Regions from separate parts of the Methylotenera sp. G11 genome, predicted to be linked through region 1. Evidence: predicted binding sites of a transcription regulator. Region 1 holds the regulator's gene; the other holds the start of a gene.
The links. The regulator sigma-54, encoded in region 1, starts transcription at its own class of promoters, with help from an activator protein. The targets are predictions, from matches to a motif close to TGGCACNNTTCCTGCT.
Positions count from the first base shown of each region.

Region 1 (7,616 bases):
CCGCTATCTTCAAGCGCACGCAATGCGATACTCTTACCTGAGCCGGAAAGACCCGTCACAATGATCAGTTGCTTCATGTTATTAACTTAAAGTCGCTATCTGTTTTTTTTCATTTCACGCTGCTGGCGCTGGGTAAATTGCTTGGTTGCATTAATACCGCGCAATAATAACACGTGGTTGCGGATTGCAACTTCTACCAGTACCGCAATGTTGCGCCCGGCCGCGATCGGAATCTGCACCTTAGGCACTTTGACGCCCAGCACCTCTTCGTGCAGGGTTTTGATATTCAGCCTGTCAAGCAGCTGCGGTGCCAGTTTATCTGCCATTTCCAGCTGGATAATCAGGTCAAGCGGCTTGGTCGGCTTGACTGAATTATCGCCAAAGATGGCGCGGATATTCAGGATACCCAGGCCGCGCACCTCCAGAAAGTCCTGCAGCAAAGCCGGGCAGCGCCCTTCAACCCGCTCAGGTGAAATCCGGAAGAAATCTACGACGTCATCTGCAACCAGGCGATGCCCGCGTGAAATAAGCTCCAGAGCGAGCTCACTTTTACCGATAGCCGCCTCACCTTTAATCAGCGCACCAAAACCCTGCACCTCCATGAATACGCCATGCAGGCTGACAGATTCTGCCACTGCCTGCGCCAGGTAATGGCTCAGGAAATCCATCAGCGCAGGGCTGCGTAAAGTGGAGGTAAACAAGGGCGCGGCGTGCGCATCGGCAGCCGCCATAAGTGATTCCGGCACTTTTTCGCCGTTGGCAACGATCACGGCCGCCAGGTCGGTTGAGTACAGGTTCTCGATTGCACGTACTGCCTCGGTGGTCGGCAAGCTGCGTAAATAATCCATCTCGGCACAGCCCAGCACCTGGACACGGTTAGGATGCACGAAATTAAGATGGCCGATGAGTGCCAGTGATGGTTTTGTGACGGTTTCGCTAGTGAGAGTATTTGACCCGCCGTTCAGCCCTGCGATCCAATTGAGTTTGAGCTTGCGGCGGGTTTGTTTGAATAGCTCAGCGACGTTTATTTGAGCCATAAATGATGATTAAAACAAGACGTTAATTATTCAACATTCTGATGCTTAACGGCACCATTCGCTTTGTGGTGATCTGAATTCTTCTCTTTATGCCTCAACACCTGGCGGTCAAGTTTGTCAGTCAGCATATCAATTGCGCTGTACATATTCTCATCCTGACATTCCGCGTGTAAATCATTACCAGGAACATGCAGTGTAGCTTCTACCTTTTGGGCGAGCTTTTCAACACTCATGGTCACTTTGACATCGATCACATGATCAAAGTGATTACTAACTTTAGCCAGTTTGCTTGTAAGATAATCGCGCAATGCTGGGGTTATTTCTAAATGGTGACCAGTTAATTGTAAATTCATGACTTGCTCCTTTTGAAAATATTCTCAGGGCCTGAGCCGATCTGCTGAACCCGGAACCCATCGAACAATTTCAGTTTACTACGTTCATTTGCTTCTGTGGGATTGAAACAAAGAATTTTTTTATTTACGCTTTGAAGCGGTAAATTTATAGCGATTTTCTTAAACTGGCAGGCGCGATATTCAGTGATTCACGGTATTTCGCAATGGTACGGCGCGCCACCACGATACCCTGCTTTGCGAGCAAATCAGTGATCTGGTTATCGGAGTAAGGCTTTTTAGGATTTTCCTGTTCGACCAGTTTCCTGATCAGCGCACGAATCGCCGTGGCTGAACAGGTGCCGCCGCTGTCGGTCGCGACCGAGCTGCCGAAAAAATATTTAAGCTCGAAGATGCCGCGTGGCGTGAGCATGTATTTATTCGTCGTTACGCGGGAAATCGTCGACTCATGCAAACCCAGCTCATCCGCGATTTCGCGCAGCACCAGGGGCTTCATCGCCACCTCGCCATACTCCAGGAAATTACGCTGGCGGTCGACAATGGCCTGCGAAACACGCAGGATGGTTGAAAAGCGCTGCTGGATATTTTTGATCATCCATTTTGCTTCCTGCATCTGGCTTTGCAGGTACTGGCTGGAGCTATCGCGGTTACGTTTCAATATGCCGGCATAGAGCTGGTTGATCCTGAGCTTGGGAATCACGCTCTCATTCAGGCTCGCAATCCAGATGCCTTTGACTTTTTTCACGACCACTTCATGCTGGATATAATGCTCGGAACCGATGTGGCTGAAATCGGCTCCAGGCCTCGGATTCAGGCTGGTGATGACCAGCTGCACCTGCTTCAGCGTCTGTTCGTCACAGCCCAGCTCTTTACGCAGTTTGGCAAAATCGCGCGCGCCCAATGCCGGCAGGTGCTTTTCTGCCACCAGGCGCGCCAACGCCAGGTGCGGCGTATTTTCAGGCAAGGCATCAAGCTGCAGCAGCAGGCATTCGCTTAAATTGCGTGCACCGACACCCGCCGGATCAAGGTGCTGGATATGGCGCAGCGCCGTTTGCAGTTCCAGCGCGTCGATCTCCAGCTCCAGCGGCATTTCTTCTACGATCTCTTCCAAGGATTGTTCCAGGTAGCCATCATCATTGATGCTATCCACCAGCAGCAAGGTCAGCGTCTGGTCACGATCCGACAGCGGCATCAGCTTCAGCTGCGATAACAGGTGTTCGCGCAGGCTGATCTGCAATGTATCCTGCTGCTTGAAATCGCTGTCGTCATCCGCCGGCATATTATTCTCATCCCAGCGGCTACCATTGGAAAACACGTCAAATTCTTCATCGAATTCAGCAGAAAATGTATCGGAGAAATCTGCAGCACCCGGCTCGAAGTCGGAGGCTTCATCAAACTGCCCCGCTTCCGTAGTGCCGGACTCGCTGACGCCGGGCTGGAAGTCCTGGCCATTGAAACCGGCATCAAAATCACCTGCATCCGCATTGCCGGCAGCATCCTGCGCTGAAGCTGTCTGGCTGTCTGCGCCATTATTCAATGGCGAATCTTCCGCAGCCTGGTCTACAGGGTTGCCGTACTCGTCTTCGCTATCGTCACCACGCTCCAGCAGCGGGTTGGTTTGCATCAGAACGTCGATTTCCTGATTCAGCTCCAGCGTCGAAAGCTGCAACAGGCGAATGGCCTGCTGCAGTTGTGGTGTAAGGGATAAATTCTGGGAGAATTTGAGTTGTAAACCTTGCTTCATAAACGAAAATCTTTACCCAGATAAACTTCCCTGACGCTTTCACTTGCCACAATCTCGCTCGGGATACCGGAAGCGAACACATGCCCCTGATTGACGATATAAGCGCGATCGCAGATACCCAGGGTCTCACGCACGTTGTGGTCGGTGATTAATACGCCGATATTGCGTGAGCTCAAAAAACGGACAATCTGCTGAATATCAATCACCGCAATCGGGTCAATACCGGCAAACGGCTCATCCAGCAACACAAAGCTGGGGTCGGAAGCCAGGCAGCGTGCAATCTCCACACGGCGCCGTTCACCGCCGGACAGGCTGATCGCGATACTGTCACGGATATGCGTGATATGCAGCTCTTCCAGAAGTGATTCGAGCCTCTCCTGCATTGCTTCTTCAGAAATTTCCTGTAACTGCAGAATCGCCATGATGTTTTCAGACACGGTCAGCTTGCGGAAAATAGAGGCTTCCTGCGGCAGGTAGGACAAGCCCATTCTTGCACGCATATGAATAGGCATGCGGCTTAAATCCACGCCGTCCAGCAAAATCCTGCCTTCATCCAGGGGCACCAGCCCTACCATCATATAAAAGCTGGTGGTTTTGCCGGCACCGTTAGGCCCCAGCAGCCCGATCACTTCTCCGCTTTTTATCGTCAAAGAAATATCCTGCACCACGGTACGTGCCTTATAAGACTTGCGCAGATTCTCTACAACGAGTTCACTCATCACATGCTCTCTTTTATTTAAGCTGGGGGCTGACTTCTAAATTACGGCTCAAACGCATGTTTTTTACCGCCGGCGTCGCTGCACTGCCGTCTATCGAACTGACCTTGGCGCCAGGCTCCGCTGGTTTAGCAGGCGCAATGGTTTTTTTACCTTTAGGCTGGATAATGGCACGCACACGGCCGCCGGTACCGCCTGGCGTGCCAGCCTGTGAACCGCCGCCAATCACTTCTGCATATTCTGCATTGGCGTCATACATGATGTAATCGCCATGCACGATATCGGCACCGCGCTTGACCCAGGCCTTGGTGTAAAGCTGCACTTTATCCATGCGCCCATCGTATTCGATACGCTGCGCGCTGCCTTCCATATATTCGTTTTTACCTTCCATTTTCTGCTTGAAAGTGGTCGGGTTACCTAAAGACGTGCTGTGCTGGAACCCCTGGCTATCCTCACGCACGATCAGTTTATCTGCATGGATCACCAGCGTGCCCTGCGTCAGGATCACATTACCGCTGTAAGTACTGATCTGCTTGGAATCATCGACCTTGACGGTATCTGCTTCCAGGTCGATAGGTTTATCCCGGTCGGCCGCTTCAGCCATGGCGCGGCCTGACATACCTGACAATGACAGGCTCAGTACCGCGATTCCTATCATTAAATCTGGCCTTACTGAAAAATACGGCTTATTCATAGTGTCTCCGAATGCGCACATTGTTAGTGTTGGATTTATCCTGTTTAAGGGTTTTCTGCCCTGTATTCAACGGCTTGTTTTCACCGTTATGGTTTTTTTCCTGCTTGCCGGCCGCTGTTTTCTTGCCCGCATTGTCTGTTTGTGTCGATGTTGCCGCGCCCTTATCCATGACTGGCCTTTCATAATGCGCACGCACTTTATGCAGCAAAGTCACGGTATGCTGTTTCTTTTCATAAATCATGCCTGTCGCATAAATCACGGTTTTGGGAGCCTGCCGGATAACGACCGGCCGGTCTGTCGTCACCAATTCATCATTGGGCCTGATATTGAGGTAATCCGTTTCAACCGTCATTTCCCCTTTACCGGCATATGCCTGGCGCGTTACTTTCACATTATCAAGCAACTTGATTTCTTCACCATCGGTCGACACAAAACCGCGCAGCCCCTGCACCTCGGTGTATGGTTTGCCTATCGCGAACTGCGTATAGCGCGGCCGCTGCAGCTCTGTCGTATCATTGTCCGGGAAGTGCCGCATTTCCACCGCCGCCAGTTTGTAGCGCAGGTCGCCATTAATATCAGTCTGCGTAGTCACAAAATTGCTCATGATATAGTCAGGGTCATGGCGGCTACTGCCATCGAGCCTGGGTGCCGGCGGCTGCACTGACCGATTGATCCAGAACGTCAGCAACGCTAGCAGCATCAGCAATGCCAATGGAAATGTGATCGCAGCCTTGGTACCGAAATGCATCGTTATGCACCCGCTTCAATACAGCTGCGCATGTTGCAAAGGCACGCTACAAAACAACATTTTGAAAAAATCACTGGCATTGACATCTGCTTAACCTAATTGCTGATGTTTGCCTGTGTCAGGAATTGCGCCATCTGCGCATCAAACGTACCCTGCGCCTGCATGAGCAATTCACACACTTCACGCACCGCGCCGCGTCCACCTGACTTGTAAGTCACATAGTGCGCATGTTTCAGCAGCAGGGCCGGCGAATCCGGCACCGCAATTGCCAGCCCGCATTGCAGCATGGGCGGCAGATCCACGACGTCATCCCCCATGAAAGCACACTGGTCCGGCTGCAAACCGCTGGATTTCACCAGGTCGTGAAATGCCAGCAGCTTATCTTCAACACCCTGATAGAAATGAGCGACGCCGGTGGTCTCTGCGCGCTTCTTGACTACATTTGAAGTGCGCCCGGTAATAATGGCCAGTGAAACCCCGCTAGCCTTGAGCAGCTTCATCCCCAGGCCATCATGGGAATGAAAAGTCTTATACTCCTGCCCATCGTCGCCTATCGTCAGGCCGCCATCGGTCATTACACCGTCCACATCCAGGATCAGCAACCTGATTTTCTGTAACCGCTGGTTCAAATCAATATTATTATCTGTAACGCTCATCAAACCACCTTTGCCAGTAACAGGTCATGCATATTCAACGCGCCGACCAGGACACCCGCCCCGTCAACCACCAGGAGCCCGTTGACCTTGCATTGCTCCATCATTTCTACGGCAACCATCGCCAGCTCATCACTCAGAATCGTTTTAGGTTGCTGATGCATCACATCCTTGATGCTTGCAGCGGCAACATCAATGTTCTGCTCAAAGGCACGCCTCAGGTCGCCATCGGTAAATATGCCGACCGCTGCGCCGCGCTCGTCCACCACAGCCGTCAAACCCAGCCCCTTGCGCGACATTTCAAGCAGGCCTTCCGGCAGGGTTGCAGTGACGGGCACCTGCGGCACATCGGCACCGGCGCGCATCACATCGCTGACACGAACCAGCAACCGGCGCCCCAGGCTGCCGCCGGGATGGGAACGGGCAAAGTCTTCTGCGGTAAAATCACGCAGGTCCAGCACACACAATGCCAGCGCATCACCAAGCGCCAAGGCGACCGTAGTGCTTGAAGTAGGCGCCAATCCAAGCGGACAGGCTTCCTTCGCGACATGGGCGCTCAAATGTATATCAGCCGCTTTCGCCAGCGTAGAAGCATCATTGCCGGTGATGGCTATAATGGTTGCCCCCAGCCTTTTCAGCGGCGGCACGATCGCCAGTATCTCGTCGCTTTCTCCTGAGTTTGAAAGCGCGATCACGACATCACCGGCTGTAATCATGCCAAGGTCGCCATGGCTGGCTTCGGCCGGATGCATGAAAAACGCAGGAGTACCGGTACTGGCAAGCGTAGAGGCGATCTTACCGCCGACATGTCCGGACTTACCCATACCGCTCACAACCACGCGTCCCCGGCATTGCAGCACACACGCCACCGCATCGGCAAAACTCTGATCCAGCCGTTCTGCCAGCAGCTCAACCTCACGCGCTTCCAGCAGCAGAACCTCTTTCGCCAGTTGGAGCGTTTTATTCCGGTCTACAGCCTGATTCATCGTTTGCAGCGCTTCAGGCTGCCGGTCAGGCATGATGTGGTTACTTGATAATGGCATTCGCTATGTTTTATTAAAAGCTAAAGGGTTGCTGCTGACACTTTATAAGGATTCAAATCGAAGAAAGTTAACGGCTATTTACGGCTAGTATAAAAGGGAATTATCAAGTTATAAAGCCTCACAGCGCATTAATAACAATTTTTTTAGGCAAAATGCACAAAAAATCCCCGGATGGGCACAGATTTTGCTAACGATCTTTGCCGGCAGGCCGTGCCAGCGGTAAAGGCGCAACCCCAAACCGCCTGATAAAAAAATTTCTATGTCGTGCGCCGATATGAAACAATATGGGAATATCTTTATTCATTCATACTGCAAAACGGAACGAGACACCCATGATGCAAGACGCCGACGACGCCGTTAATGACCATGCAGGCAACACGGCACAGGCCGAATGATCAAAGCGACCCAATAAGAAAAATAATTAATTAATCCTGTAGCGCCATAAGAATATGTTCAACACATTACCGTTAATTCTGATACTGCTGATTAGCTCGGTATTTGCCGTGGCATTATTCCGTGCATTCAACTTGCCGGCAATGCTTGCCTATTTCCTGGTGGGATTGGCATTAGGCCCGCATACTTTCGGCCTGCTGCCGGATAGCGAGGCCAACCGCGAATTTGCAGAATTCGG
Region 1 is NZ_JUHH01000001.1:1,565,147-1,572,762, forward strand. It holds gene rapZ (RNase adapter RapZ) at 1-77, opposite strand, end outside; gene hprK (HPr(Ser) kinase/phosphatase) at 96-1,037, opposite strand; gene hpf (ribosome hibernation-promoting factor, HPF/YfiA family) at 1,064-1,390, opposite strand; gene GQ51_RS07215 (RNA polymerase factor sigma-54) at 1,536-3,131, opposite strand; gene lptB (LPS export ABC transporter ATP-binding protein) at 3,128-3,850, opposite strand; gene lptA (lipopolysaccharide transport periplasmic protein LptA) at 3,864-4,505, opposite strand; gene lptC (LPS export ABC transporter periplasmic protein LptC) at 4,534-5,289, opposite strand; gene GQ51_RS07235 (KdsC family phosphatase) at 5,385-5,945, opposite strand; gene GQ51_RS07240 (KpsF/GutQ family sugar-phosphate isomerase) at 5,945-6,928, opposite strand; gene GQ51_RS07245 (cation:proton antiporter) at 7,435-7,616, shown strand, end outside.

Region 2 (7,616 bases), 110 kb from region 1:
TGGGTTAGGTTTTTTTGTGTAGCCCATATAAAGAAGCCGCCCACCAAGTAAACAAAGTAATAAAGATGTTGGAACTTTACCGAGATAAATGCACGCAAACAAGATGGCTGCGGCAATACCAGATGCTTGATAGTTAACTGGCACAGGAGAGAAAGGGAACGTTGGGCATTGATTATTTAGCACAACATAGCTCGCTGCTAAAAACGTTCCAATGCCCATGACTATATAAAACCTATTGAATGCGACTGCTGAATAACTTGTGCCAACAGGCCACACCAGATAAATAAGCAAACAATAGATAAAAATTACAGTAGTTTGAACAGTGGGTGGATTAGCTACAGCTTGTGAACTTGCAAGAAGCGCAAGCAGCAAAAGTGTTAAAACAAAAACTATTAAATATTTAACAATTTCCATTGAACCCTAACGTTTGAATTAAGGTGCTGGCTTTAGCCAGTCCCGCTTGAATGAGAGGTTAGCTCGCATTAACAACACCACTGAAGTATGGAATTAACAACTTGGTAATACCTATCATGTCGGTAATGAATAATATCTCAAACAAAATCATGATAATTGGCACTATGTATGCGGTAAAGCGAGAGCTAAATGCTAGTACAAAACAAAGCATTCGTGGCAACCCAGAAATGTAATAGTCTCTTGTCATTTCAAGCATTGCCAATCTGTAATCGCTCCGTATATGGTTCTCAGTATCTGTCACTATGTCGGAGTATCTTTCTTGATACTTTGAAAGCTGGGAGTCGGAAATTTTTGCATGATTTTCTCTATCTTTATCAATCTCACGTATTAGTTCTTTTAGCTTATCTCCACATTCAGTAAGGTTTTCTGCTCTTAATTCGTATCGCGCGGTACCTATTACAACTGAATATACCAGTACAGCGACGGCAAGAAAAATTACCATCATATTTAAAACACTAGGCTTGAATGCGAGTGAAATGCCTGAATTTTGCATTAACGGAATAAAAATCAAACCTAATGAAAGAGTGGTGGTGGTGAAAAATGCAAACTTTCCTTGTCTTTGCAATCTTCCCGCAGCGTTATACCGGCATTTTGCAGTTGTGCGCATACTCATCTGAAGTTTCTCTGAGGCATCCTTAACGGCTCTTTCACGCTCATTTAATGATAAAAGCCAGCGCCATAAATTCTTAAGCATTTGAATATCCATTATTTTGAGGACTAACAGTAATTATAGAGACCCATGGGTCTCTATATTAATAATTGAAATTGTATGATGCACGGCTGGAACCCCTTGTCTTTTCTTGGTTTTATTGTTTCTTGGTCTCTATATTCAAATATTAATATAGAGACGCAGCATGACTGAATTGATTGTAATTGAATTTGATTAAATATTGAAAAATGACCGTCCGCTTTGTCCGGCTTAGTTGCCGTTCATACATAATTATCAACTGCCCCTGTTGACCAAATGGGAGCATTCATAAATTTTCAACATGACAATTTTGTCACGCACTGACGAGTCCTAGCGAGTAAAGGCGAGCCTAAAACACTATAAAATGATGATTTTAAAGTTGAAAATCCGTGTGTCGGCAGTTCGATTCTGCCCCCGGCCACCAAATTTCGCGAAGCTGCTTTTGCAGCTTTGCAAAATTTAAGTTGGGTGATTTTCTCAACGGCCACCATCTAAATCAAGCTCACTTTAATGTGGGCTTTTTTACGTCTGTAGATTACAAAAAAACATGACCCGCTCCTTGCTCATGGTTTTTGACGGCAGGAAACTGCTGCCGTCAAAACTGAGTTTGCTAATTCCAGCGTTGTCCATTGCCTTGAATGCTGAAACGGCCAGCGCCAAGAAAAAACACTGACAAAGCTGCCGCAAGGTACATCCCTTGCAACTCCAGCGCCCACCCGCCCGTTTGGTTAATATGCAATAGTTCACCGGTATGCACCAGCAAAATAGCCACCACCATATTGATGGCGATGATGAGGCCGCCGATACGCGCCCATAGCCCCAGCAGCACAAGCAAAGGCGCGATCACTTCTCCGACATAGACCAAGTTGCCCAAGATTGCGGGAAATCCGGCCTGGGATACCAGGCCGGTAATGAAGTCGGCGCCATTCATCAGCTTGCTGACACCGTGTAAAAGAATAAGGACTGCCAGCGTCACACGCAGAATGAGTTTGCCGGTATCAGCACAGTTGCTATTAATTGTCATAGTAGTCATAAAACTTCCTTTTTTTTTGAATGAGACGGTTTTACTTCTTATTGATGATGCAACAAAGGCAATACGAAAATTATCACATCACACGCTTGTTGAACAGATTAAAAGATATCCGCAAACATCGTTATCCTGCGGCAGTATTATCCAATGCTTTAATCTGCCATTTCTTGAAATCGAATCGCGGTTACCGCAAGCCAGAACTCCAAATAGCCTTTGCCTTCCTATAGAATAGGCAAACACCTTAAATCGAATCGTGATTGATGATGAACATATCCATTAACTCCCCTGTCACCGACCTGTTACAGCATGCGGGCATTACTTATGATGTGATAGAAATTCCATTAAGCGAAGACAAAAAACCGGTCAGGAACCTGGAAGAATTGCTTTCACAACAAGGGTTAGACCCGCAATCAGTGGTAAGAAGCGTGCTGTTCAAAACCGCATCGGAAAAATTTGTTTTATTGGCCGTTGCCGGAGGCGGACGTGCCGACTGGGGCGTGCTGCGTAAACATTTGAATGAGCGCAAGTGCCGCATGGCGGAGTTCGATGAGGTTCCACAAGCCACCGGGTATGTTGTCGGGGCTGTACCGCCGCTCGCACTGCCGGAAGACATCCAGGTATTGATAGACGCCAGTGTCAAAGATTATGAAACCGTTATGATCGGCAGTGGCGTGCTGGGGTTTGCCTTGGCGCTGAAAAGTGCCGATCTGCTCAGGCTGCTTGCTGATGCCGACCAAGGGGTATTTACAAGTAGCCCGCAATAGAACATGACGTAAACACTCATTGCCAGAACCATCAACATACCTTTGGCCGCACGCTCTGATAGCGGGCTGCCGCAGACCCGGCTTACCGATCGTCGATTTTTTCGATAATCATCTGGTAATAAACACGCACAATCTTATAAGACCCTTTTTTGAGCTTCAGAAAAAGATTGATCGCTGCGGCCGGGTTATCGATAAAATCAGGGTAATAACGCCATAAGTAATCATCAAAGATTAATAGCCCGCCTGTTTTAAGCATCTCAAAGCATTTAATGGCATCAATCATGACATCATTACAGTGATGCGACCCATCCACATAGATCAGGTCGAAGCGCTGGTCAGGCTGTGCGGTGTTAAAAAAAGAGTATGACGTCCCTTTATATTTCACCAGCCTGCCCTTGAATGTTAAAAGGTTGCGATCAAAAGCCTGCTCTATATTGCTCAGCATTTCTTGCGTAGCGTAACGGCCAGATTTGTGTTCGTCGGCACCCTCCCATGTGTCTACGCAAGTGAGCGTTGCATTAGGCAATGCATGCAATATGAAATAACTGGACAGGCCTTCCCAGCTGCCGATCTCAAGAACTTTTACCTGGCTTCTATCTGCGAGGCGATACGCATCAAATACAGAAAACCATTGCGGGGTGTGATGCGTGAACCAGTCAGTAGATAATGCCAAGGCAGTTTTGGCATTGATGAAAGCAGATTGCCTGGGCAGGTAAGGTTTGGTAATGCGGTCATTTTTCAACCGGCCAGCAATATACAACACAATCGTATTAAATGAAGCATAGGTCTTAACCAGATAATGCAGATCCAGGAAAATATTCTTCCCCAGCTTATAACGCCGACCTGGCTTTAATAAATTTCGGATCGATGTCATAGCTTGCATGGCTTTAATTGGCTAGCTTATATTACACATGATTGGTCAAGTATAACAACATACACATTTCAACAGTAAGGCCTATATGCAGGCCAGCGTCAGCCAAACCCGGTACAGAATCTAAAGTGTAATGACCAGCTCTTGCATGCGCGATCACAATATAGTGCATGTATTTTTAACACGCACAGCATTAGTGCGCCATGCCTGTAATTAAGCCCATATTCATCGGATACCCATGCTTAATCGGGTGGCATGCCGCTTGCTTTTACTTAAAGTAATATTAAAAGCAAAGCGGTGATCCATCATGAATAGCCCTACGAGAATCTGTTTTGATGAAATGCATTCCAGCCCTACCGGGGTACGGAAACTCTACGCTAACTACGCAAAATGGCTGCACAGCATGCCGGCTGAGCAGCTGGAAAGCAAACGTAAAGAAGCGGAGCTTTTATTCCGCCGCGTGGGGATCACGTTTAACGTATACGGGGAAGATGCAGGTACCGAACGGCTGATTCCATTCGACGTGATTCCGCGTTTACTTGCCAATGACGAATGGCAGGTTCTATCCAAAGGTGCGGTACAGCGTGTAAAGGCGCTCAATATGTTCCTGCATGACATTTACCATGACCGGGAAATCGTCAAAGCCGGCATCGTGTCGGAAAACGTCCTGATGCATAGTCAGTATCGTCCGGAAATGTTTGGCGTGGATGTACCGGGCGGCATTTATGCGCATATTGCCGGCATTGACATCGTGCGTACCGGCGAAAAACAGTTCTACGTACTCGAAGACAACTTGCGCACGCCTTCCGGCGTATCGTATATGCTGGAAGACCGCAAAATGATGATGCGGCTGTTTCCCGAGCTATTCCGCCGTTACTCGATCGCACCGGTTGAACATTACCCGCATGTATTGAAGAACAATTTGCGTGCAGTCGCCCCGGCAGGCGTAAAAGACCCCACTGTCGTCCTGCTGACGCCGGGCGCATATAACAGCGCTTATTTCGAGCATGCGTTCCTGGCACAGCAGATGGGGGTGGAACTGGTCGAAGGGCAGGATTTATTCGTGCGCGGCAATGCGGTATACATGCGTACAACCGAAGGGCCAAAACGCGTTGACGTGATCTATCGCCGCATTGATGATGAATACATAGACCCGCTCGCTTTCAACCCGAACAGCATGCTGGGCGTGCCGGGGCTGTTTTCCGTTTACCGCAACGGGGGCGTGACGCTTGCCAATGCTGTCGGCACCGGGGTCGCAGATGATAAATCCACATACATCCGTGTGCCGGAAATGATCCGGTTCTATTTGAATGAAGAGCCGATCCTGTCTAATGTGCCGACGTATGAATTAAGCAAAAAGGATGACCTGGCCTTCGTGCTGGATAAGCTGCCTGAACTGGTGGTAAAAGAAGTACAGGGCTCCGGCGGCTACGGCATGCTGGTGGGGCCTGCTGCAAGCAAACAGGAAATCGCCGATTTCCGGCTGCGCATACTGGCTGACCCGGGCAACTACATCGCACAGCCTACGCTGGCACTCTCCACCTGCCCGACGCTGGTTGATCAGGGAATTGCGCCGCGCCATGTTGACCTGAGGCCATTTGTGCTGTCAGGTGAAGCCGTGACCCTGGTGCCGGGCGCACTTTGCCGCGTTGCCATGCGCGAAGGCTCGCTGGTCGTCAATTCCTCACAAGGCGGTGGCACCAAGGACACCTGGGTGCTGCAGCAAGATTCTGCACTAGCAGCGGCAGAAATCACGCAAGCATTCGATGAGGCCGCCGTATGTTAAGCAGAACCGCAAATCATTTATTCTGGATGGCACGTTATATCGAGCGTGCGGAAAACATGGCCCGTATCCTGGACGTCACTGCGAATATGGCTTTAGTGCCTAACGCAGCGCTGAGCGAAGCCGCTTTATGGCAGCCGGCACTGGAAATATCCGGCAATGCGGAAACATTCAACCAGCGCTTCAGCGATTACACCGCAGGCAATGTGATCCATTACCTGGCGATGGACCCGGAAAACCCGTCCAGCATTTATTCCGCTTTATACAGCGCTCGTGAGAACGCCCGCGCCGTGCGTGTGGCAATGACCTCTGAAACCTGGGAGAACATCAACGCACTCTGGCTCGAATTCAGCCAGTTTGATGGCAAAGACCTGGCGGAAGAAGGCCTGCGCGAGTTTTGCGACTGGGTAAAAGCGCGTTCACATCTTTTCCGTGGCGTCAGTTTCGGTACCATGCTGCGCGATGATGCCTTCCAGTTCCTGCGCCTGGGCACGTTCATCGAACGCGCCGACAATACGGCACGTTTGCTGGATGTGAAATACCACTTGCTACTGCCTATGGAAGAAGAAGTCGGCGGCGGTGTGGATTACTACGAGTGGAGCGCCGTATTACGTTCAGTATCTGCATTCCAGGCATACCAGAAAGTGTATAACGACACGATACAGCCCTGGCGCGTGGCCGAACTGCTGGTGCTGCGCAAGGATATGCCGCGTTCGCTGCATGCCTGCTTCACTGAAATCACATCCATACTGGACAACCTGACCACAGGCCGCCATATTGAATGCAGAAGGATTGCGGGAGAGATTAACGCAAGCTTGCAGTATGGCCGCATCGACCATATTTTCCAGAATGGCCTGCATGAGTTCCTGACCGAGTTTATTGACCGCAACCATCAGCTAGGTGCCGAGATCCAGGGCAGCTTCCTGAATGTGCATGCGGCCTGAACAACCGAGACAATTGATAAGGAATCGCCACACCATATGCAATTCAGCATACTCCATAGCACCGAATATCATTACAGCGAACCGCTGCACTACAGCATCCAGCAACTGCGCCTGACGCCGCAGGATGGGTTTGGCCAGCGCGTCATGAACTGGTCCATTTCCGTCAACGGCCAACTCAGCCAGCATCATGACACTTACGGCAACCTGGTACACACCATGGTGCTGGACAGCAACCATCATGAAATCAGGCTGGTCGCAAAAGGCGATGTCGAAACCGGCCTCACCATCACAGCGAATCAGGAAAAACTGCCGCTGGCGATTTACCTGCGCAGCACCGCACTGACCGCTGCGGACGCAGGGATCAGGGCATTCTCGGAGCCATTCGGCAAGCTGAAAACGATCCCTGACCTGGAGAGATTAAGCGCATCCATCATTGACCAGGTGCCCTACATGAAGGGCGGCACAGGCGTCTACACCACTGCGGCGCAGGCTTTTGCCGCAAGAACCGGCGTCTGCCAGGACCATGCGCATATTTTCATCGCATGCTGCCGCAGCCTGGGGCTGCCTGCACGCTATGTGAGCGGCTACCTGTTTACCGATGACGGCCATCTATCGGAGAGCCACGCCTGGGTAGATGCCTGGCTCAGCGATACTGGCTGGGTCAGCGTGGATGTTTCCAACCGCTGCCTGGCGAATAGCGCTTATGTCAGGCTGGCAACTGGCCTGGATTACCACGACGCCTGCCCGGTGAGCGGCGTGCGTGTCGGCGGCGGCATGGAAACCATGCAGGCAGGCGTCAATGTCTGGCAGCTTGGCAGCCAGGAAAATAACCTTCTATTGAAAAAACAGATTGCCCAGATTCAGCAATAAACAGAATCCAATAAACATAAAGCAGGAAACCTATGACATATTGCGTTGCCATTTTAGTTGATCAAGGCCTGGTACTGGCTTCCGACACCCGCACTAACGCCGGTGTGGACCAGGTAGCCATTTTTCCGAAAATGCATCATTTTGAGGTGCGCGGCGAACGCATGGTCACCCTGCTGACCGCCGGAAACCTGG
Region 2 is NZ_JUHH01000001.1:1,670,573-1,678,188, forward strand. It holds gene GQ51_RS12415 (hypothetical protein) at 1-414, opposite strand, end outside; gene GQ51_RS07745 (SLATT domain-containing protein) at 473-1,168, opposite strand; gene GQ51_RS07750 (DoxX family protein) at 1,773-2,195, opposite strand; gene GQ51_RS07755 (aminoacyl-tRNA deacylase) at 2,456-2,956, shown strand; gene GQ51_RS07760 (class I SAM-dependent methyltransferase) at 3,039-3,830, opposite strand; gene GQ51_RS07765 (circularly permuted type 2 ATP-grasp protein) at 4,135-5,613, shown strand; gene GQ51_RS07770 (alpha-E domain-containing protein) at 5,607-6,554, shown strand; gene GQ51_RS07775 (transglutaminase family protein) at 6,591-7,424, shown strand; gene GQ51_RS07780 (proteasome-type protease) at 7,457-7,616, shown strand, end outside.
Region 2: the regulator sigma-54 is predicted to act here: its motif matches at 4,079-4,094, upstream of GQ51_RS07765 (circularly permuted type 2 ATP-grasp protein).